Regions from separate parts of the Butyrivibrio sp. FC2001 genome, predicted to be linked through region 1. Evidence: a T-box and tRNA genes for the amino acid it is inferred to sense, from the RefSeq annotation. Region 1 holds a T-box; the other holds one or more tRNA genes.
What was found. The T-box of region 1 lies ahead of G601_RS23245 (proline--tRNA ligase). A T-box ahead of a tRNA ligase gene usually reads a tRNA of that ligase, here a tRNA-Pro.
Positions count from the first base shown of each region.

Region 2: it has a tRNA-Pro gene. The T-box ahead of G601_RS23245 (proline--tRNA ligase) is inferred to sense a tRNA for this amino acid. The anticodon was not compared.

Region 1 is NZ_AUJH01000031.1:1,105-10,704, forward strand. Features, by position in the region: gene G601_RS0113190 (IS91 family transposase) at 1-403, opposite strand, end outside; gene G601_RS0113200 (MalY/PatB family protein) at 706-1,881, shown strand; gene G601_RS0113205 (hypothetical protein) at 1,928-2,152, shown strand; gene G601_RS26225 (hypothetical protein) at 2,154-2,297, shown strand; gene G601_RS0113215 (PstS family phosphate ABC transporter substrate-binding protein) at 2,294-3,277, shown strand; gene G601_RS0113220 (hypothetical protein) at 3,470-4,123, shown strand; gene G601_RS0113225 (hypothetical protein) at 4,120-5,088, shown strand; gene G601_RS0113230 (hypothetical protein) at 5,707-6,726, shown strand; T-box leader at 6,897-7,141, shown strand; gene G601_RS23245 (proline--tRNA ligase) at 7,328-9,064, shown strand; partial or broken gene G601_RS23250 (tRNA 2-thiocytidine biosynthesis TtcA family protein) at 9,097-9,600, shown strand, end outside.
Region 2 is NZ_KE384136.1:112,041-123,671, reverse strand. Features, by position in the region: gene G601_RS24540 (hypothetical protein) at 1-221, opposite strand, end outside; gene G601_RS0121280 (DUF2752 domain-containing protein) at 312-782, opposite strand; gene G601_RS0121275 (alpha-amylase family glycosyl hydrolase) at 931-2,214, shown strand; tRNA gene G601_RS0121270 (tRNA-Pro) at 2,340-2,413, shown strand; tRNA gene G601_RS0121265 (tRNA-Gly) at 2,436-2,506, shown strand; gene G601_RS25575 (sensor histidine kinase) at 2,773-4,062, shown strand; gene G601_RS0121255 (LytR/AlgR family response regulator transcription factor) at 4,082-4,894, shown strand; gene G601_RS24525 (transporter substrate-binding domain-containing protein) at 5,250-6,227, shown strand; gene G601_RS0121240 (amino acid ABC transporter permease) at 6,346-7,134, shown strand; gene G601_RS0121235 (amino acid ABC transporter ATP-binding protein) at 7,118-7,894, shown strand; gene G601_RS0121230 (M20 family metallopeptidase) at 7,996-9,480, shown strand; gene G601_RS25570 (hypothetical protein) at 9,507-10,100, shown strand; gene G601_RS0121220 (tetratricopeptide repeat protein) at 10,116-10,982, shown strand; gene G601_RS0121215 (sensor domain-containing diguanylate cyclase) at 11,003-11,631, opposite strand, start outside.

The DNA.
Region 1 (9,600 bases):
GACTCTTGTTGATTTTGTAGAACATACGGTTAATAACACTGCTGACAGCTTCGAAAAGACAGTTAAGAAGGTCGCGGTCTTCGAGAAAGTAATGTCGTAATTCTTTTGATATGGTGAATACGCAGTGTCTGTGCTGGCAGTTTATGAGCTTGAAGGACATAGCCTGAGCACGTTTCTGTGAATACATGGCACCACATGTAGGACAGAATCTTGAATGACAACGAAAGGGAATGAATTTGAGAGTACCACAATCAGGGCAGCCGTACATGGCGCCGCCATAGGCAGGATCTCCGCAATTGAGCATCTTATCGATGTTTTCAATTTCAGTTTTGCGGGGGTGAAGAGTATATTGAATTTCTTCGTAATGATCGCGGAACAGATTTTGTAGTATGTTTCGTTTCATAAAAATCATTATGAATGAGTTGAGGCAAAAAACAACCCCCACCCCTCATGATTGAGGGGCAGGGGAGCTGAAGTGCCGCAGGCACTTTTTTATGATATAGTGAAAAAAGAAAAAAGGAGTCAGGAAATGAAAAGTTCATCTATAAGCAATAAAACGAAAGACATCATTTTCATTCTTCTGACAGCCTTCGGTTTTTCTCTTATGACATTTCAGGTGGAGATATAATTTGAGGAATGAATAGGAGGGGGATATGCTATAATTAATGGTGTTATCGTTAAGGATTTTTTGCGAGGTGCGTGAATATGTACGATTTTGTAACCTGTCCTGACAGACGAAATGCCAGCGCTTACAAGTATATAAATATGATTAAGAAAAATCCCGATGTTCCGGAGGAAATAATTCCGTTGTCTGTTGCAGACATGGAGTTTAAGAATGCACCGGAGATAGTGGATGGACTTAAGGATTATATCGGAAAAACCGTCCTTGGATATACTGCTCCAACGGATGGTTTTCTTAATGCTGTCGTAGATTGGCAAAAGAGGCGCCACAACTATGCTATAGAGAAGGAATGGATTTCGTTATCCGATGGCGTAGTGCCTGCGCTCTGCGATCTTATAAGAGCTACCACTAAGGAGGGTGAGGGAGTGATCATACTTACTCCTGTCTATTATCCCTTCAAAAAATCCATCGAGATGAATGGCAGAAAAGTTATGGATGTGGGTCTTGTCACAGATGGCAAGAGATACTCTATAGACTTTAATGCTTTAGAAAAAGCGGCTTCTGATAAGAATACAAAGCTCATTCTTTTCTGCAATCCTCACAACCCTGTGGGACGTGTCTGGACAAAAGAGGAGCTTCTTAAGGTATACGAAATCTGCGTAGCAAATGATGTCTTTATCGTTGATGACGAGATTCACAACGACCTTATAATGCCCGGATACGAGCATACCGTTATGGCTAAGGTTGCGCCAGATGCAGGAAAACACATGGCTGTATGCGTTGCTCCAAGCAAGACCTTTAACCTTGCTGCAATGCAGACATCAATGGTGATAATAGAGGATCCTGAGGTCAGGAAAGCCTTCGATAAAGAAAGATATAAGGGCTACAGAGATGCGCCGAATCCTCTTGGAATGGAGGCCTGCAGGCTTGCTTATACCCACTGTGAAAAATGGCTTGATGAATGTATCGAAGTGATCCATGGTAACGCTGTATTTTTAGAGGAGTTCATGAAGAAACACTTCCCCGAAGTCGTGGTGTATCCAATGGAAGGAACATACCTTATGTGGTGCGACTTTAATGCATGGGGCATGGCACATAAGGAGCTGGAGAAATTCATGACCGGTGAAGCGCTGCTCTTCTTGGATGAAGGCTACTGGTTTGGCACAGGCGGAGCGGGATTTGAGAGATTCAATTTGGCATGTCCGCGTTATATAATAGAAGAAGCTTTGAACAGACTGCTTAAAGTAAGGCACTGTTGATAAGCTAAAAGAGGGAATAAAAAGTTTTGTTTGGAGGGAATTGTTTATGCTTATTTTGTTGATCGCTGTGGTGATAGTTCTGTTCTTTGTAATTTCCTTAGTGCTGTGCATCCTTGATGACAAAGCAGCTAAAAAGGAAAACAGAAAACGTAATGAAGGCCTTGTGGTGCTTACTGCAATTTCAGGCGTGATGTTTGGATTTGTTATTGCAGGTGCCATTGTGGTAGGAATTCTTGCACTGCTCATTGATGCATTTATGAGGAGCATGTGATATGAGTGATAGGAAGTTTTTGGGGATTCTGATCGCAGAGATCGTGGCAGGTATTGCTATAACTGCAGCTCATGCCGCCTATATTTATTATGCATATACCAACTCCTCTATTATTTACTTTATTTCTAAGGAGTTCTGGTTATGAAAAAGCGGCTGATCATTCTTTTTTGCGCAGTACTATTTCTGGCATTAAATATCTTTTTATATGTAACAATAACAAGGCGCCTTGGCAATAACTACAGCGGAGCAACCCAGCTGAAAATGGTAGATGTTGCGAAATTCCTGCCCTTTGAGGAGGACTCGTTACTTGCAAGAACAGGTTCATCCATGCATTTTTCGGAAGGAGATGACCTGCCTGTACTTGACGGCGCAGCGGCCTTGGTTCCGGTATATGCTTCTGTTATCGACAGCATTTACCCCGAGGGGTGTGTTACCTATGAGGGCGGAAGCTTTTCGGATGATAATAAATATGGTGAGAACTTCGCCGACGACAGCGCGATGAAGTACCAGAACACCATTCGCGGCTTCGATGCCATGGTGGACGGATCTGTTGATCTTTTCTTCACAGCCCATCCGTCTGAAGACCAATTGAACTCCGCTAAGGAGAAGGGCGTAGAGCTTGAAATTGTTCCCGTGGGTCTTGAGGGCTTCGTCTTTTTTGTAAATAAAAATAACCCCGTGGATGGTCTTGCTGCCGATCAGATTCGCAAGATTTACAGAGGCGAGATAACAAACTGGGAGGATATCGGCGGAGCGCCGAGAGCCATCAATCCACTGACCAGGATAAAGGGCTCGGGAAGTCAGACCATGATGGACAAATTCATGGATAATGATATACATCCATACAGAAATGTGTTTTCGATTTTCGGAGCTTCTATAGGCTATTCCTTCCGCTATTATCTGTCAGGAATGGTAGCTAATGACAACGTGAAGATGCTTTCCATAGACGGCGTCTATCCTGATGCTGAAAACATCAAAAACGGAAGCTATCCCTTAACTGCCAGTTTCTATGTGGTATACAGAAAAGACAACACTAATGAAAATGTCAAAAAGCTCGTAGACTGGCTGCTTACAGATGAAGGACAGCAAATGATCGAAGCCTGCGGGTATGTACCGATTAACTAAATATAAAGAAAATTGACTTCCCTGATGTTGGACATCTGTTGGACAACGAATAATATAATAACAATAAATTTACAAACTTATTATATTTTGTGTATTTACTCTTGTGAGGGGGAGGACTACCATGAATATGAAACATATCGGAATATCTCTTTTTGTTTGCGCAATTATGCTGATATTTGCAGGTTGAATTTGATGAGTGATTCAGAGAAAAATTCGATTTTTTTAAATGAGTATCTGATGCACGCTGAGTGCATTTTTGCAGTCGGTACCAGTTTGGTTACAATAGCGCTTATTTATTCTCAGGGTGACGGCTTTGCCATATTTCAGGTATTGGTAAAGCTTTTCACTGTTATTACTATGTTTTTTGCTTATAAAAAATATAGCTGGGACGTAGCGAAGGGAATTATGGGCGGTGTACTCTTTTGCCTGATGTATCAGGAAGCGCATCTTGTGCTTGAGCACTTGTGGGGACAGGAGGACTTCGACGCTTACCTTGTTGTGGGCGTTCAGGGAAGTATCTATCTGGCAGCAGCCGGAATGTCCTTTCTTATGACTATCATAATCACCATCAATCACTTCATTATCAATTACGCAAAGCACGGCAATCCCGGCAACGTTATCTTAAACAGGATTGCCATTATTTATAAGTTTGTTGTTTACATCATTTTGCTGATAACAAACAGCCTGCTTGATTTTAGCAAGACCATCGAGTGGGAAACAGGATTGCAGTATCTTACGGATATCGCAATCCTTCTTCTGATTGTGAGCATAGAATCGCAGCTTGATTCCTTCAAGGTTCTCAGGCAGGAGCTTCTTAAACAAAAAAGGGAACGTAAGAATAAATGAGTATCAAAAAACGTTTATTGGGTATGTGGCTTATGTCCATGACCCTTCTTTCATTTGGAGCATATACAACCTTCTTTGTAGCACAGATGTCGGCACCCTACATTGTCTATCTGGCGCTTCCATTCCTGCTTAGCTTTGCTCTGATAATCTATTTGTGGGGAACGGAGAAGATAAAATGGAAGCCGATTAAGCTCCTTTATTACCTGTGCTATGCTGCTTCTTTTTTCGTTCTTCCTGCGTTTATTTTTATTTTCATGGGACTTATATCCCAGTACCATGTGAATATTCCGGAGAGCATAGATGCAACTAACATGCCTGTAGAGGATATACTGCCGGGCGATGAAACCACCATATACAAAACAGAAAAAGTATATGTGTTTTTCCCGGAGTATTCTGTGGTTGATCTTGAATGTGGAACGAGACCCTCCAAATCGGATGAGTCCATAACCTGGTGCTGCGGCGCAGCATTCCAGCATGCAGTTCAGATAACCTTTAAGGATGACAATATCGAAGGCGATCACGCTTCCCATGGTGTATTTTATGACAGCCCCTATGACAGGGATGCAGATGCAGCATTTACCTTTGCTAATGGGAAGTTCAGATTTGAGTTTGATGAAAAGACCAAGGCCGTTCAGACAGCAGCCAAGGCTGGAGGATCAGGCTTCATGCAGCTTGGAATGATAGATGACACTGAAGCTGTTATGGACTTCGACAGACCGAGAGCCAGATGCTACCGAACCCTCGCAGAGTTAAACGGGAATCTGTGCATAATAGATTCAGTTAAGATGATGCACTTTGATGAATTCATGGATGAGCTTGACAGGCTCGGAGTCACCAACGCTGTCTACATGGACATGGGCGCCGGATGGAATTATTCCTGGTACAGGAAGGTCGACGGAAAAGTAAGGACGCTGTTTGGACTTCCTGTTCCCTGGTCACATAACTGGATTGTGTTTAGGAAGTAAGATCTTGTTTGGAAGAGCTTCACTGTATATTGTTAGATAATCCTGTTGAAACCTGGCCCCCGCTACTTATTCCTGGTAGCGGGGGTGTTTTTTATGGAGATTTGTTTTTTATGGAGATTTGTTTTTTTATGGAGATTTGTTTTTCTTGGTACGTCAGTGCTTCTAATATTACTCTAACTGGTTGCACAAGAAATTTTTTCAATTTTTGAGTTGAGTCAGTACCGCTCAAAATGCCCAAATTGGTTGCACGAAAATTTGTTTTTTAATTTCCGGTTACGCCGATGCAGTCGATTATTACAATACAGGTTGCACGATTTTTCTCTGCGGGGATAACTTTTTGGAAGCCGTTACGTCTGGACGCGAACAAATTTGATTGCAGATTGAACAAATAATTTTTGCTGTTACGCCAGCTAATTGCATTTAACAATTTCAGGTTGAAAGAAAAAATGTAAAAGTGATTTTGCGTCAGTCAGAATTGAGAAATATGATAATTCCGGATGAACCAGCCCTATGCTTAGAACAATATTTTTTACCTTTGTTGGACATGTGTTGGACAGGGGTAATTATTATGGTACTTGTAAATGACACATCAAAATATTTTCTTATGAGGAGGAAGATATGAGGGATAGAGTTTATGGAAAAGTTATTGCAGCAGCAATGATAACAGCAATGTCTGGAATGCTCATGGCAGGATGCGGAAGCCAGGGAGCAGCTCCGGAGAGCGCAGTTACAGAAGAGGCTGTAGAAACAACTGAGGAAGCTGCAACAGAGAACATCGATGATACGGAAGCAGCAACCACAGCAACACCTGACAAGGTTGACGAGAGTATTGATGGGGAGTCAGAGGAAATCGCAGCAGGCACATACTTCAAAAAGGGAGTATATGCCAACTACACAAAGGAAACTGAGAGCGAAGATAAAACATACTTCTACGTATTCTCAGAGGACTGGTATGGATACACAGAAGACGGAACAACAGGAATGGGACTTCCGTTTGATGTAACTGAGGAAGGCGACTCAGTAAGGTTTACGTTTGGAGGAAAAGAAGAAGCAGAAAGCGTATTAAAAATCGCATCATCAGAGGATGGCAAGGTAACAGGCGCATTTGAAGATGGTATTGAGCAGATATGGGAGCTTCTTCCTGATGTAGATCCTAAAAGCTTTAGCGCTGAGAACTATGTGAATGGACCTGAGAACAGTGTTTACCATGATGGACTTGGCTGGAACATCAAATATGATGCAAACAAGTTTACAGTAACACCTCAGAATGGTCAGGTTTTCATCGTATATCAGGGTGAAGGAGCAGGAACCAACTGCATCACAGTTACATACACTGTAGAGGATGGTGGAGAAGGCGCTATCAAGGCACTTGGGGAGTCCTGGGGTAGCGACAAGACCACATACTCAGAGGGGATTTTCCCCGGAACAGAGGATGTAAAAGGCTATTGGGCAACATTACCGCCTGCAGAAGAAGGCTCAGGATTATATGAGACAGCAGTAGGAAGAGATTTCCTTGAAGGCGCACTTATATTTGAACTTACAGGACACAACAGTGGTGATGAAGAGAAGGATATGGAAGTCTCTGATGAGATGGCAGCTATTATCGATTCTCTGACATTTACTAATTACGAGCAGTGAGATCTCTTGAGGGGTAGATTATGAACAATAGATTAAAAGTAACAACTTTTATATTTATCGCTGCGATCACACTTGGAGCGTGCTGCATTTGCAGCGCCTCCTGCTGTGGCTTTGTTTCGATTTATCCATGAGAAGGCTTGATTTTTTTTCAATATAGATTAAAATAACATACAAATGCTAAGAACAGAAATAGTAGATGTCTTGAGACCTTCAGAGAGGAGCCGGCTGGTGGAAGGCTTTGGTTTTCGGATATTGAACCCGTCTGGGAGCAGCAGAAGGGAAAACTGATTTATTCAGAAACTTCTGACGGAGGTCACCGTAATCATAGGCATGTGAGTGTCAGCTCACAGTGAGGTGCAGGTATTTAGCCTGAATTTAGGTGGTAACGCGGATAAAACTATTATTCGTCCTAAGTATACAAATAGAGTATGCTTAGGACTTTTTTATTTCTTCGAAATAAAAAAGCGCTCCGCGAGGATGCACACTCGCGCGAAAGGAATATATTGCTTACAGCAATCGCGCTCGGCGCAAGAATTTCGCAAGCGAAATTCTATTCTATGCATTATAGAATGTTTTACTTTTTTTGAAAGGAGTTATTATCATGAAACTTAGCAAATTAGTCGGAGTAAGGTTTAAGGAAAAGCCTGCATACTGCGTAATCGACAGCCACACCTTCAGTCTTCGTGGCGGTTATATAAAGCGTGTATCAAACGGTATTTTTTCACTCTACACTCCCATGAAGAGAGTTACTCAGAACATCGAGAAGATCCTCAGAGAGGAAATGGATGCTGTTGATTGCCAGGAGGTTATGTTACCTGTAGTTCTTCCCGGATCACTTTGGGAGGAGTCAGGACGTTACGAGAGCGTAGGAGAAGAGCTTTTAAGATTCAAGGATAGAAATGATACTCCTATGGTACTTGGTATGACCCATGAGGAGGCTGCTGTACATCTTGCAAGAGAGTACGGAAGCACCTATGCAAATTATCCCTTCGCTTTTTATCAGATCCAGACCAAGTATCGTGATGAAGCTCGTCCCAGAGCTGGTCTTATAAGAGTTCGTGAGTTTACCATGAAGGATGCTTATTCCTTCCATACTTCTCAGGAGGACCTCGAGAACTACTATGACAAGATGGCAAGAGCCTATGACAGAATTTTTGAGAGAGCAGGAATTCCTGATGTAATCTCAGTTAAGTCCGATTCAGGAATGATCGGTGGAAGCGTATCTCACGAGTACATGCTTCTTACAGACGCCGGAGAGGATTCAATAGTTCTCTGCGATGACTGTGGCTACAGTGCAAACATGGAGGCAGCAGACACAACAGTTGATAACTCCGGATGCACACCTGCAGGCGAGCTTAAGAAGGTTCACACTCCCGGCTGCAAGACCATCGAAGAAGTATGTGATTTCCTTCACAGCAAGGTTGAGGAGTCATGTAAAGCAGTTGTTTACCAGATAAACGCTACAGACGAATTCGTTGTTGTATTTATCCGCGGAGACTATGAGGTCAACGAGACCAAGCTTGTTAACTATCTCCATGAGGACGTTCATCCAGGTGAGATTACTGAGGATTGCGGACTTGTTGCAGGCTACTGCGGACCTTACGAGCAGAATGCTAAGTGCAGAATCATTTATGATAAGTCACTTGAGGGTATTGAAAATCTGTGTTGCGGCGGTAACGAGACAGATTACCACTACACAGGTCTCAATATTAAGAGAGATATCGGCGACGTTGAGTATGTTGATGTCAGCAAAATCCGTGACGGTGACATCTGCCCCTGTTGCGGTAAGAAGACTATCAGAATCAGCCGTGGTATTGAGGTTGGTAATATTTTCCAGCTTGGTACAAAGTATTCAAAGAGCATGGGAATGACCTATACTGATGAGGACGGAACTTCAAAGACACCTATCATGGGTTGCTATGGTATCGGTGTAGGACGTCTTGCTGCAAGTATCATGGAAGCAAAGCACGACGACAAGGGACCTATCTGGCCCATCACCGTTGCTCCCTGGAAGGTTCATGTTTGCTGCATGAGAAGAGACGACGATGCATGCAGAGAGGCAGCAGATAAGATTTACGAAGAGCTTACAAACTTAGGTATAGATGTGCTCTATGATGACAGAGATGTTCGCGCAGGTGTTATGTTCGCTGACGCAGATCTTCTCGGGGTTCCCGTACGTGTTATTGTCGGCCCCAAGGCTCTTGCAAGCGGAGAGATCGAGCTTTGCACAAGAGATAAGAGTATTCAGCTTAGCGTTAAAAAGGACGATATAATCGCTGAGACCAAAAAGCTCATGGATACACTTTATGAAGAGATCAATTCCAAGGTGAAGAAATGAAAGAAACAACAGAGGATACAATAAAAAAAGCTGAGACCAGTATACAGAAAAAGTATCATAAACAGCTTTTTTCACCATTTGCAAGAGCCTGTAAAACATACAGGCTGATTGAAGAGGGCGATCACATCGCTGTGTGCATATCAGGTGGAAAAGACTCGATGCTTATGGCTAAGCTTTTTCAGGAAATCCAAAGGCACAGAAAGGTTAATTTTGAATTGACCTTTCTTGTGATGGATCCGGGTTATGTTGATGCAAACAGGGCTTTGATAGAAAGTAATGCGGCAGCACTTGGAATACCGGTTACTATTTTTGAGAGCACCATATTTGACACCGTGGATAATATAGACAGAAATCCATGCTACCTCTGTGCGAGAATGCGACGTGGTTATCTCTACAGTAAGGCAAAGGAGCTTGGTTGCAATAAGATAGCATTAGGACACCATTATGATGATGTTATAGAGACAATCCTTATGGGGATGCTCTATGGTGGACAGGTTCAGTCCATGATGCCCAAACTCCACAGCACCAACTTCGAG
Region 2 (11,631 bases), on a different contig from region 1:
GCGATGATAAGGATCCAGATCAGCTGAGCCTTAGCCCAATTGGACTTTGATTTTGGTGTGCCGCTGCTGAATGCCCAAACAAACAGCATTACTAATCCAATACAGGGAATGCATGTGATTAAGAAAGTGATAAGCCAATCCCCAATGCTAATTGGCTGCTCGCCTGCCGGTCCGCTGTATGTAGGCTGCCCGGTCGGCGTATAGTTGTTGTTCTCGTCCATTTACTTTTTCCTCCTCATAAAGAAAAACTAAATAATTGTTTGCTGGTTACTTTTTTATTATAGGGTACTTTCTATATGCTTGTAAACTAATTAACGGAAAAGCGATGTCATTAGTCTGTCATACTCTGGATGAATAAAGGAAAAAAGATTTTGATGAGTGTAATTCATCGGTGCGCTGCCCGGGAAGACATGTGTGAGTCTCCAGACATAGATTACTATTGTTACGATGCAGACTGCCAGTAGCGGATATTCAAGTGATTTAAGGGTGATGTTTTTGATGTATCGCTTCCAAAACGCTGCGACTGCGATTGCAATCCACAGCGGATATGACGGATTATACTGCATTGCTCTTATGGGATGAAAAGTGATAAAGCTAAGAAACGCCCTTGTAAGACCGCAACCTGGACATGGAAAACCGCAAAGGAGAACCACCGGACAAAAGTGATGAAATATCAGCGCTATCCCTGCCCACGCCAGGAAAATGACAAGTAAAAGCGCAGCGTTTTTCTTAAGGTCAAAGACTATTCTGTTTAATATTTCCCTAAGATTGATTCGTATCAATTGTATGCTCCCGTTTATATGAAAAATCTGTATTTTTAAATGAATAATAATGCTACAATTTGTTTGTCAGGCACATGCTTTAACTAATGAATATTATAGCAAAAGTGATGACATTTGGTGACGATGGTGCAAAATGGAGGATGAGACTATGGCAGATAATACACTCAAGAGCTTGAGAAATCAGATGATGTACCAGATTTTTGTGCGCAATTACAGTAGCGAGGGGACCTTTGCGAAGGTCGAAGAGGATCTGGACAGGATCAAAGCCCTCGGCACAGACATCGTGTATCTGATGCCTATTCATCCCGTTGGAGCAAAGAACCGCAAGGGAAGCCTTGGTTCGCCCTATGCAATTAGCGATTACCGCGCGGTGAACTCTGAGTTTGGTACTCTGGAGGACTTCAGGAGCCTTGTGAATTCTATCCATGAAAAGGGCATGAAATGCATCATCGATGTGGTTTACAACCATACTTCACCGGACTCTGTTTTGGCAAAAGAGCATCCTGAGTGGTTTTACCATAAGGAGGATGGTTCCTTTGGAAACCGTGTCGGTGACTGGAGCGACATTATCGATCTTGATTATTCTAATGAAGATTTGTGGGATTATCAGATAGAGACCCTTAAATACTGGGCAGAAATAGTGGACGGTTTCCGCTGTGATGTGGCGCCTATGGTGCCTGTGGCTTTCTGGGAGAGAGCACGAAAAGAGGTTACGGAGGTTTGTCCTGATTGCATCTGGCTTGCAGAATCAATTGAGTATGAGTTCCTTACACATTTAAGAGGACGCGGAATAACTGCGCACAGTGACGGCGAGATTTTCGGGGCTTTTGATATCAGCTACGATTATGATATATATCCTTACTTATCAGGGTATTTATGCGGGAAAAATCCCATCTCGAAATATGTTGAGGGCCTGAATCGGCAGGAGGTAATTTATCCGGATAACTATGTGAAAATGCATTTTCTTGAAAATCATGATCAGACCAGGGCGCATTTCCTTATTCCTGATGAAAAGGAGCTTAGAAATTTCACTGCATTTTTATTCTTCCAGAAGGGAGTATCCTTTATTTATGCAGGGCAGGAGTTTGGAGCTTCACACCTGCCGAGCCTTTTTGATAAGGATACGATATCTTTGAAGCCTGAAAATGGAATAGATATGTCTGTATTTATAAGTGATCTTTCTAAGATAAAGAAGAATGAGATATTTGCAGAGGGCATTTTTGAGTGTGCTTCGTGTGAAAATGATACTGTTGTTGCAACTTTTTCTAAGGAAGAAAAGAAGGCAGTTGGAGTTTTTGCATTGCAGGGAGCTACATCTAATGTAAGAGTACCTCTCGACGATGGTATGTATAAGAACCTTGTGGATGGCAGAGAAATAGAGGTTTTCCGCGGTGGAGTACAGTGCTATGGTGAACCAATTATTATCATTTAAACGTGCAAAAAATAACTATAAAAAATTTTGCAATTTTTTTTGAAAATAGTGTTGACATCCTGACTCGCGGTGATATAATTGTACTTGCGTTGCGGGTCAGGTAATGAAACACAAACGCTTCCAAACGGGGTGTGGCTTAGCTTGGTAGAGCGCCTGGTTTGGGACCAGGAGGTCGCAGGTTCGAATCCTGTCACCCCGATCGACAGCTTAATATAATACATGCGGGTGTAGTTCAATGGTAGAACACCAGCCTTCCAAGCTGGATACGTGGGTTCGATTCCCATCACCCGCTTAACAAAAAGACCTAGGTTTTTAACCTAGGTCTTTTTGTTAAGCAGGCGAGATCACGAACCCAGGGTTCGTATCTCGCCTCCGCGTCTACACTCCGTTCCGGTCGTTGCTGAGCAGAGGTCCCCCGGACCTCTAGCAACGGTCGGCTCGCAAACTTGCGGTCCCCCGGACCGCGCTCGCCCCATCACCCGCTTAACTCCCAATAACTCTAAAATACTGAGATAGTTGTATAATATAAACAGATTTTTTTAGAAGGCAGGTCAAATCATGGATCACAGTATGGATTATGTAAATATAGGAATATCCGCATTCATGTTAGCTATAATGGATATTAAGCTTTTCGGGGATATTCACATGCGAAAGGCGACCAACAGAGAGCGTATGCAGTTTACGAAGATGTTGTTCGCTGATTCGGTCATGCTTGCAGCGGTTTTGGCGGCTAAGATTTTTGTGTGCGTGATTAAGGACGAGACACTTCTGACGCTCCTTCTTAGAGTTGCATATTCCATGTATTTCGTAGGATTTTACATTCTCCTGGGTTTTTATTCATTGTATGTCACGTATTATATTTCCAGAATGAGCGGTAAAAGTCTGGAGATCCGAGGCTTTGTAATGCCCCTTATTGTGATTTATTCAGTCTTTTGGGTAATATCTCTGTTTAAGGGAGTTGTAGTTAACTATGACGGACAGACCTTTGAAAAGGGTGCGCTTTACTTTATAGGACAGGTGGGTGGTTATTCCATCATGCTTTTGTCGGTGGTGTACATGATCGTGTATCGGCAGTACCTGAAAACTGATAGCGTCATGATTCTTTTGTCCATCGTATTCTTCCCGCTTATCGGTGTGTTTATCAGATCCTTCGTTCCGGAGCTTGAGGTCTTGCCCTACAGCTTCTGTTTGTCACTGATTTTCATGGACAATACGTTCCAATACGAGCAGGAGAGGCTTATTTTGGAGCAGGAGGATAAGATTTCGAGAGACAGGATCAAGATTCTGTTTAGTCAGATCAAGCCGCACTTTCTGTACAACGTTTTGAACTCGATATACGTTCTTTGTGAAAAGGACCCCGAAGAGGCTCAGGAAGCCATTGGACGCTTTTCAGATTATCTTAGGGGTAATCTTGGCAGTATTGAGCTTGCTGACTGCATACCGCTCCGCAAGGAGATGGAGCACGTGTCCAATTACCTCAGTCTTGAAAAAATGAGGTTCAGGGATAAGCTTACTATTGAGTATGATATAAAGGATGATTTTTTTGCACTTCCCGCGCTTTCCGTGCAGCTTCTTGCTGAGAATGCCGTAAAGCATGGTATTCATAAGAAGGAAAATGGCGGAACGATTCATATTGAAAGCTTTTCCGAAGAAGATTATTATTATGTTGTTGTCGAGGACGACGGTGTAGGCTTTGACCTCAGTGATATTGAGCAGGGAGGCGGCCTTCACATCGGTCTTGATAATCTGAAGGAGAGGCTTCTTACCATGTGCAACGGGCTTCTCATTATTGAAAGTACCAAGGGCGTCGGAACAAAGGCGACCATTAAGATTCCTAAAAACGAATAATGAAAAGGTATGGATTTCAATGAATATTATTGCTGTAGATGATGAAGAACTGGCGCTTGAGGGATGCATAAGTGCCATAAAAAAGGCGCAGCCTTCAGCCAGAGTAGAGGGCTTTACCAGTGGTGAAAAGGCATTGGAGAAAGTGGACCAGATTAAACCGCAGGTTGCATTTCTTGATGTCGAGATGAGAACCGAGAACGGAATAAATATCGCCAAGAAGCTTCAGGAAAAAAATCCCAGAATAAATATTATCTTTGTAACCGGATATTCTGATTATATGAAGGAAGCCTTCGGACTTTATGCAAGTGGATATATAATGAAGCCTGTTACGGCAGCCAAGGTGAAATCCGAGTTTGAGCACTTGAGATTCCCTGAGGAGAGCGTGGCTCCGGTTCAGTCCCACAAGCTTCGCGTGCATACTTTTGGCGAATTCGAGGTATTCACTGAAAACGGAGTGCCGCTGGATTTTGTATACACTAAGACCAGAGAGCTTTTGGCAGTGCTTATAGATGCTAACGGCGCCATGAGGACCTTTAACCAGATCATGGAAAAAATCTGGCAGGATGAGGATGACGCCGGAAGTCACAGATCTTATATGAGAAATCTTTTTGCCGATATGGCAAGAATATTTGCTGAGCTGGGCTGTTCTGAAGCACTCATCAGAAGACGTGGAGAAGCCGGTATTAACAAGGAATATTTTGACTGCGATTACTTTGATTTCCTGGACGGGAAAAGGGATGATACAGGCTTTACCGGTGAATATATGAACCAGTACAGCTGGGCAGAGCCAACTTTAGGAAAACTTTTTCAACTTTCTGACGGAATGTGGTGAAAATAGTTCACGAAAACGTTTGAGATTGGCTTAAATACTGGATTTGAACCTTGTGACACTTTTGTGACACTAAATATGAGACAATAAAGTCCCAAATGATTTCCTCTATTATATAGTTCCCTCTATAATAATTAAGGATGAGAGAGGCGCTTGCATTCTGCAGGCGCCTTTTTCATTTCCCACGTTCCAATGTGCTCAGACAGCCGCGAGAAAAATAAATAATATTTTTTCTTGATTTTTTTTATTATATGGGGTTGATAAAATACATCAAGTGTATTATTATGTATAAAACCGAAACGAAAATGTATATTTATGCATGATGTTTTGCATATATGAATATTTAAGGAGGCATATTATGAAGAAGAAACTTATCGCAGCTATTTTAACCGGAGTTATGACATTTAGTATGACAGCTTGTGGCGGTTCATCAGCAAGCACAGCAACAGAAGCTGAGAGCACTGAGGCTACAGCAGCAGAGAGCACAGAGGAGAGCGCTGATGCTACAGAGGCAGAGAGCACAGAAGAGAGTGCTGACGCAGCAGAGACAGAGAGCACAGAGGAGAGCACTGATGCAGCAGCTTCAGCTGAGATTTCAACTGTAACACCTGGTAAGCTTACAGTTGCTACTTCTCCTGACTTTGCTCCCTACGAGTTCTATTCAGTAGGAGAGGACGGAACACCTTCTCTTGCAGGCTTTGATATCGCACTTGCTCAGTACATCGCTGATGAGCTTGGACTTGAGCTTGAGGTTGTGCCTGTTGATTTCGATGGCGTTCTTATGGAGCTTCAGACAAAGGCAGTTGACCTTGGTGTTGCAGGTCTTTCACCCGATCCGAAGCGTGAGTCAATCATGGACTTCTCGGATATCTACTATGAAGGCGGTCAGTCCTTCGTATGCGTACAGGATAACAAGGATAAGTTCCAGAGCCTTGAGGATCTGAACAACCCTGATATCGAGGTTGGTGCTCAGACAGGTGCTATTCAGGTTGACCTTGCTCAGACCAACAGCCCTGATGCTGAGATCATTCAGCTCACAAAGGTTACAGACATCATCGCTGAGCTTCTTGCTGGTAAGCTTGATGGTGCTTACATCGAGACAGCAGTTGCTGAGAGCTATGCTAAGAACTATCCTGAGCTTTGCGTAGTACTTGAGGTTCCTTACGAGGGAGCTGAGGGTTCTGCTATCGGTATCAGCAAGGGTAACGATGCTCTTAAGGATGCTGTTAACGCAGCTATTACCAAGGCTAAGGAAGAAGGAAAAATGGACGAGTTTGTTGCTACTGCTAATGAGCAGGCAAGCGGAGAGATCATCGAGGGTCTTCTTGAGAACTGATGATTTTCTTCTGACTTAATATCAGAACAAATTCTGGACTCGGGAATGTAGTTATTTCCGAGTCCATTTCATGCTATAATGTAAAAAAATTACCAAAATTTTGGAGATAAGGAATAATATGGACAGCTTTATTCAAATTGAAAATTTTTCTAAGATCTCGCCTTATGCCAGCCTGTTCTGGCAGGGTATGGTTGTTACGGTAATGCTTTCACTTTTTACTGTTGCAATCGGTTTTATTCTTGCACTTCTTCTTTCAACAATGAGGATGTCAAGATTTTATCCGCTGGCTTTTCTTGGACTTGATAAGGAAGGCCATCAGCGCGAGAAGGGCATAGGCGTTGCATTAGGAAAATTTAATCCGCTGGATTTTCTTGCGACTGCGTATGTAGAGATACTGAGATCAACACCTGTAATCGTTCAGGTGGCAATCATCTACTACGGCGTATTTGGTGCGCTCATTGAGCTTCCCAGCTTTACATTTATGGGCTTCATCAAATTCGAGAGATTTTTCCCTGGCGTAGTTGCTCTTGGAATGAACTCAGGCGCTTATCTTTGTGAGATTATGCGTTCCGGTATCCAGTCAATCGATGGCGGACAGACTGAGGCTGCCAGATCTCTTGGCATGAACCAGTTCCAGAATCTGAGATATATTATTCTGCCCCAGGCTATTAAAAACATTCTCCCTGCAATAGCAAACGAGTTTGTTGTTATCATCAAGGAATCTGCTATCACTTACACAATCGGTGTGCAGGATATCATGTCAGCAGTAAATGCCGTAAGAGGAGCAACCTTCATCATTATCGAGCCGCTCCTTGTAGCGACAGCCATTTACTTCTGCCTGTGCTTCCCTACAAGTAAGGTGATCGCATATTTTGAAAGGAGGATGAGCCGTGGAGACAAGAGATAAGCTTATCCAGGTTACAGACCTTGAAAAACACTATAATTTTGGAAAAATAAAGGCACTTGACGGTGTGTCCATAGATATAGACAGGGGCGACGTAATGGTTGTTATAGGGCCTTCAGGAAGTGGAAAATCAACCTTCCTTCGTTCCTTAAATCTCCTTGAGGAGCCCACAGGCGGAGCAATCCTCTTTGATGATGTGGATATCACCAAGAAAAAATACAAGGATGAAAACGGCAAGTGGGTTAAGGTGGACATCGATCTTCACAGACAGAAGATGGGAATGGTATTCCAGCACTTTAATCTTTTCCCTCATAAGACAATTATGCAGAACATGATTCTTGCGCCTATGAAGGTTAAGAAGGTTTCCGAGGAAGAGGCAAAGAAAAAGGCCTTAGAGCTCCTTGACAGAGTAGGACTTAAGGACAGGGCTGATGCATATCCTATTCAGCTCTCCGGTGGTCAGAAGCAGCGTATCGCCATCGTTCGTGCGCTTATGATGGAGCCTGAGGTAATGCTCTTTGATGAGCCCACATCTGCGCTTGATCCTGAGATGGTTGGCGAAGTTCTTGACGTTATGAAGCAGCTTGCAAAGGAAGGAATGACAATGGTTGTTGTTACTCACGAGATGGGCTTTGCAAGAGAGGTTGGTAACCGCGTGCTTTTTATGGCAGATGGAAAACTCTTGGAGCACGGAACTCCTGAGGAGATCTTCGAACATCCCAAGCACCCCAGACTTCAGGAATTTTTGAGCAAGGTGCTGTAAACAATAAACGGTAAAAATACACGCTTTATAAGCTGACGGATGCTTGAATCATCTGTCAGCTTTTACTATACTTAATTGTTGCAAAAAGTGAGGTGCCTAAAATGAATGACGCCAAATTACAGGCAATTGAAAAAATTGAAACAAAGACTCAGCTTATAAATGACGTTGCTGATAAGATATGGGAGTATGCAGAGCTCTCTTTGCAGGAGTATAAGTCCTGTGACCTGTACTGTGAGGTCCTTGAAAAAGAAGGCTTTACAGTAGAGAAGGGAATCTGCAATATTGCCACGGCTTTTTCTGCGAGCTATGGACAGGGTAAGCCTGTGATAGGCATACTTGCTGAATATGATGCGCTCTCAGGCCTTTCACAAGAGGGAGGAGCGCTTACAGAGAAGCCTCTCATCCAGGGTGGAAGCGGCCATGGCTGCGGACACAATCTTCTGGGGGCAGGAGCTCTTGCAGCAGCTATCGGAATTAAGTATTACCTTGAGAATAATAACTGTCAGGGGACAGTCATTCTCTATGGTTGCCCCGGTGAAGAGGGCTGTGCATCAAAAGCGTTCATGGCCCGTGATGGTGAGTGGCAAAAGCTTGATGCTGCACTTACATGGCATCCAGAGGACTGCAACGAGGTTGTTACAGGATCATCTAATTCATGTATCCAGGTCAGCTACACCTTCAATGGAACAGCATCCCATGCAGCCGGTGCTCCTGAGATGGGAAGGAGCGCTCTTGATGCGGTAGAGCTTATGAATATAGGCGTGCAGTTTTTACGAGAGCACATGAGCAACAAGGCCCGCGTGCACTATGCCATAACCGATGCAGGTGGCGTGAGTCCCAACGTGGTTCAGCCCAAGGCACAGGTTCTCTACATGGTTCGTTCCAATCATGTTGCGGAGGCGGTAGAGCTTCAGAAGCGCGTTGATAAGATTGCGGAAGGTGCTGCGCTTATGACAGAGACTACTTTTGACAGGAAGTTCATTGATGGGCTGTCTGATACGGTGACCAACAGAGCTCTGGAAAAAGTGCTGTATAAAAACTTCGAAGAGCTGGGAGTTCCGATCTATTCTAAGGAGGAGCTTGAATACGCAGGGAAGCTGGCGATGACCTACGAGGGGCATGACAATGCACCCGGAACAGGATCTATGATGGATGCGGATTATGCAGACATGGCTATAAAGATGCAGGCTGAATATAAAAACAGCTGTACAAAAAATGGGATATCAGATTCTGATGCTGATTACGGAATGAATGGTTTTTTGCTTCCTCATTACATGGGGGAAGCCTTTAAGCCTTCATCAACTGACGTGGGGGACGTCAGCTGGAATTGCCCGACGGCACAGATTCATGTAGCGGCCTGGCCTAATGGATGCCCCGGACACAGCTGGCAGAATGTGGCATCTGCGAGAACTGATATCGGTCACAAGTCTGCTGTCCATGCAGGAAAAGTGATGTGTGCTGCAGCGATAGATTTATATGAGAATCCGGAAATTTTAAAGGAGGCAAAGGCAGAGTTTGAGAAGCGAACAGCTTCCGGCTATGTGTGCCCTATTCCGGAGGGTGCTGTTGCAGAAGCACTTTTATAAATAAATAAAAAATACGGAGGGAACGTATGAGAAAAGCGGAAAGATTTTTCCTTGTGGTTTGCATTTTAACGCTCATAGTTTTGGGGTATAAGTCATTTTTTGAAAAACCTAAGTTTGATCTTGGCAGTCATAACTATACTTTCAGAGCGGCAACCGAAGAGGAGGCAGAAACATTTGATTTTATGGGTGCACAGATCTGTCATGTGTACGACACCATGGACTATGAGCATGATCTTGCTATGGCCTATGGGCAGGTGAGGACTCTTTTCGGAGAGCCTGCATACACTACTAAGGACCTGGAAAATCTCTATGCGTATAACATCATCGCAACTGATAAGAATGGTAAGGAGATTTACATCTACATATACAGTGGCCCTACAGGTCCTGCAATAGGTGGTGATACAAACGATGCGGAGGCAGCAGCTGCAGCGAAGGAGCTTGTAAAGGTGATTCAGAATGCAGAGCCCACCGACTTTTCATGTGAGGCTTTCTATTTAGATGGACCGACCAAGCTGACAATTGCAGTGAAAAACGGCATACCGATGGTAACTGAAGTTCCCATAGGCGAAGATGAGTTTGAGGATGTTTTTAGCGAACTCTACGGCGATTACGAATTCTAATGGAGGGAACTGACAATGTTATTTAATAGAAAAAGCAATGCAGAGCTTACAGCAAAGCAGGTCGCAGATCGATTCATGATCCAGGGCGGCATTTATATTTTTGTAGTTATCATGTCTTCAATCGTTTTGATTTTGAATTCTGTTTTGACGCTGCTTACCGGCATAAATCATGCACGTAACAGAGTGATGATACTTGTAATGTTTTTGTATCTGATCCTTATGCTTATACATAGAAGGACTTTATATAGCAGATTTGTGAGTGTCATGCTGGTTTACTGTGACCTTCCCAAGTTCATGGAAGCCTTCATGCGTGTGGCACATAACAAACTGTTTGAGGAGGATATAAGATATATCCGTTCATTCTATTCAGTGGCATACATGTACAGTGCAGGTTTTAAGAGCGCTGAAAGTGTGCTTAAGGCTGAGATTGACCAGTCAAAGAAAAAGTGGATTAAGATTAATGCCAAAGCAAATCTTGCGGCACTTTATCTGATGAATGGACAAAAGGATGAGTTCTATAAGCTCTATAACGAGGTTATGATGGAGTATAATTTCGGAAAAGCTCCTAAGTATATGGAGAGAATGCGTACTGGACTTGAGGCAAGATGGAAAATTGCTGAAGGTGATTACGATGGAGCTGCAGAGATGATCAAAAAGTCTATCCAGCAGTCAGAGAGGGCAAGAAGCACCTTCAACTGCGTAACAAACTACATTCAGCTTGGTAATATTGAGCTTGCAAGGGGTAATGAGATGGAAGCTGCTGTGGCTTATGGCTATGCTATTCAGCATGCACCGCAGATGGCGTATGTACAGAAATATATTCCGAAGTACGAGGAATTAAAGAGTAAGTTCGCGCAGAATGCTCAGGCTGCCAACGCGTAAAACAAATCACTATTTATTCTTTAAATGAAATCGCAGCATACCTTATTTTTACCGCTGTTCTTTGCTTTATAGAGCAGAGCATCCACGCGGTTTATGGTATCAGAAAGGTTTTCGCCATTTTGATGCTTGGTGGTACCAATACTTATAGTAAAAGGAACTACGGAGGCAGATAGAATGCTAATCTGCTTCCTGATATTCTCTGCGAGCTCATATACCTGAGCATCGGGGTATCTGTGCAAAAGGATCATGAATTCTTCACCACCCCAGCGTCCGGCTTCAACTCCGGGAAGAGCGCAGATATGCTGGATAAGATATTCCGAAACAAGCTTTAATGCTTTATCACCCTCGCTGTGACCATACTGATCATTGATTTGTTTGAAGTTATCTATGTCAAACATGATCAGATGACATACGGGGGTACTTTTATCTTCATTTATCTCGTCTATCAGGCGATCCATAGCTCCGCGGTTAAGGAGGCGTGTCAACGCATCGTGAGACGCCTTGTAGAGCATATCGCCAAGCTGAGTATTCTTCTCCATCAGTTCTTCTGTTATGGTATTTATGAAAATAGCAAGGCGGGCAGCAAGGGGCATGCCCGATGCTTTTTCGCATTTTTCTATATTGAGTTCAAGCGGAGCTTTTGCTGCGC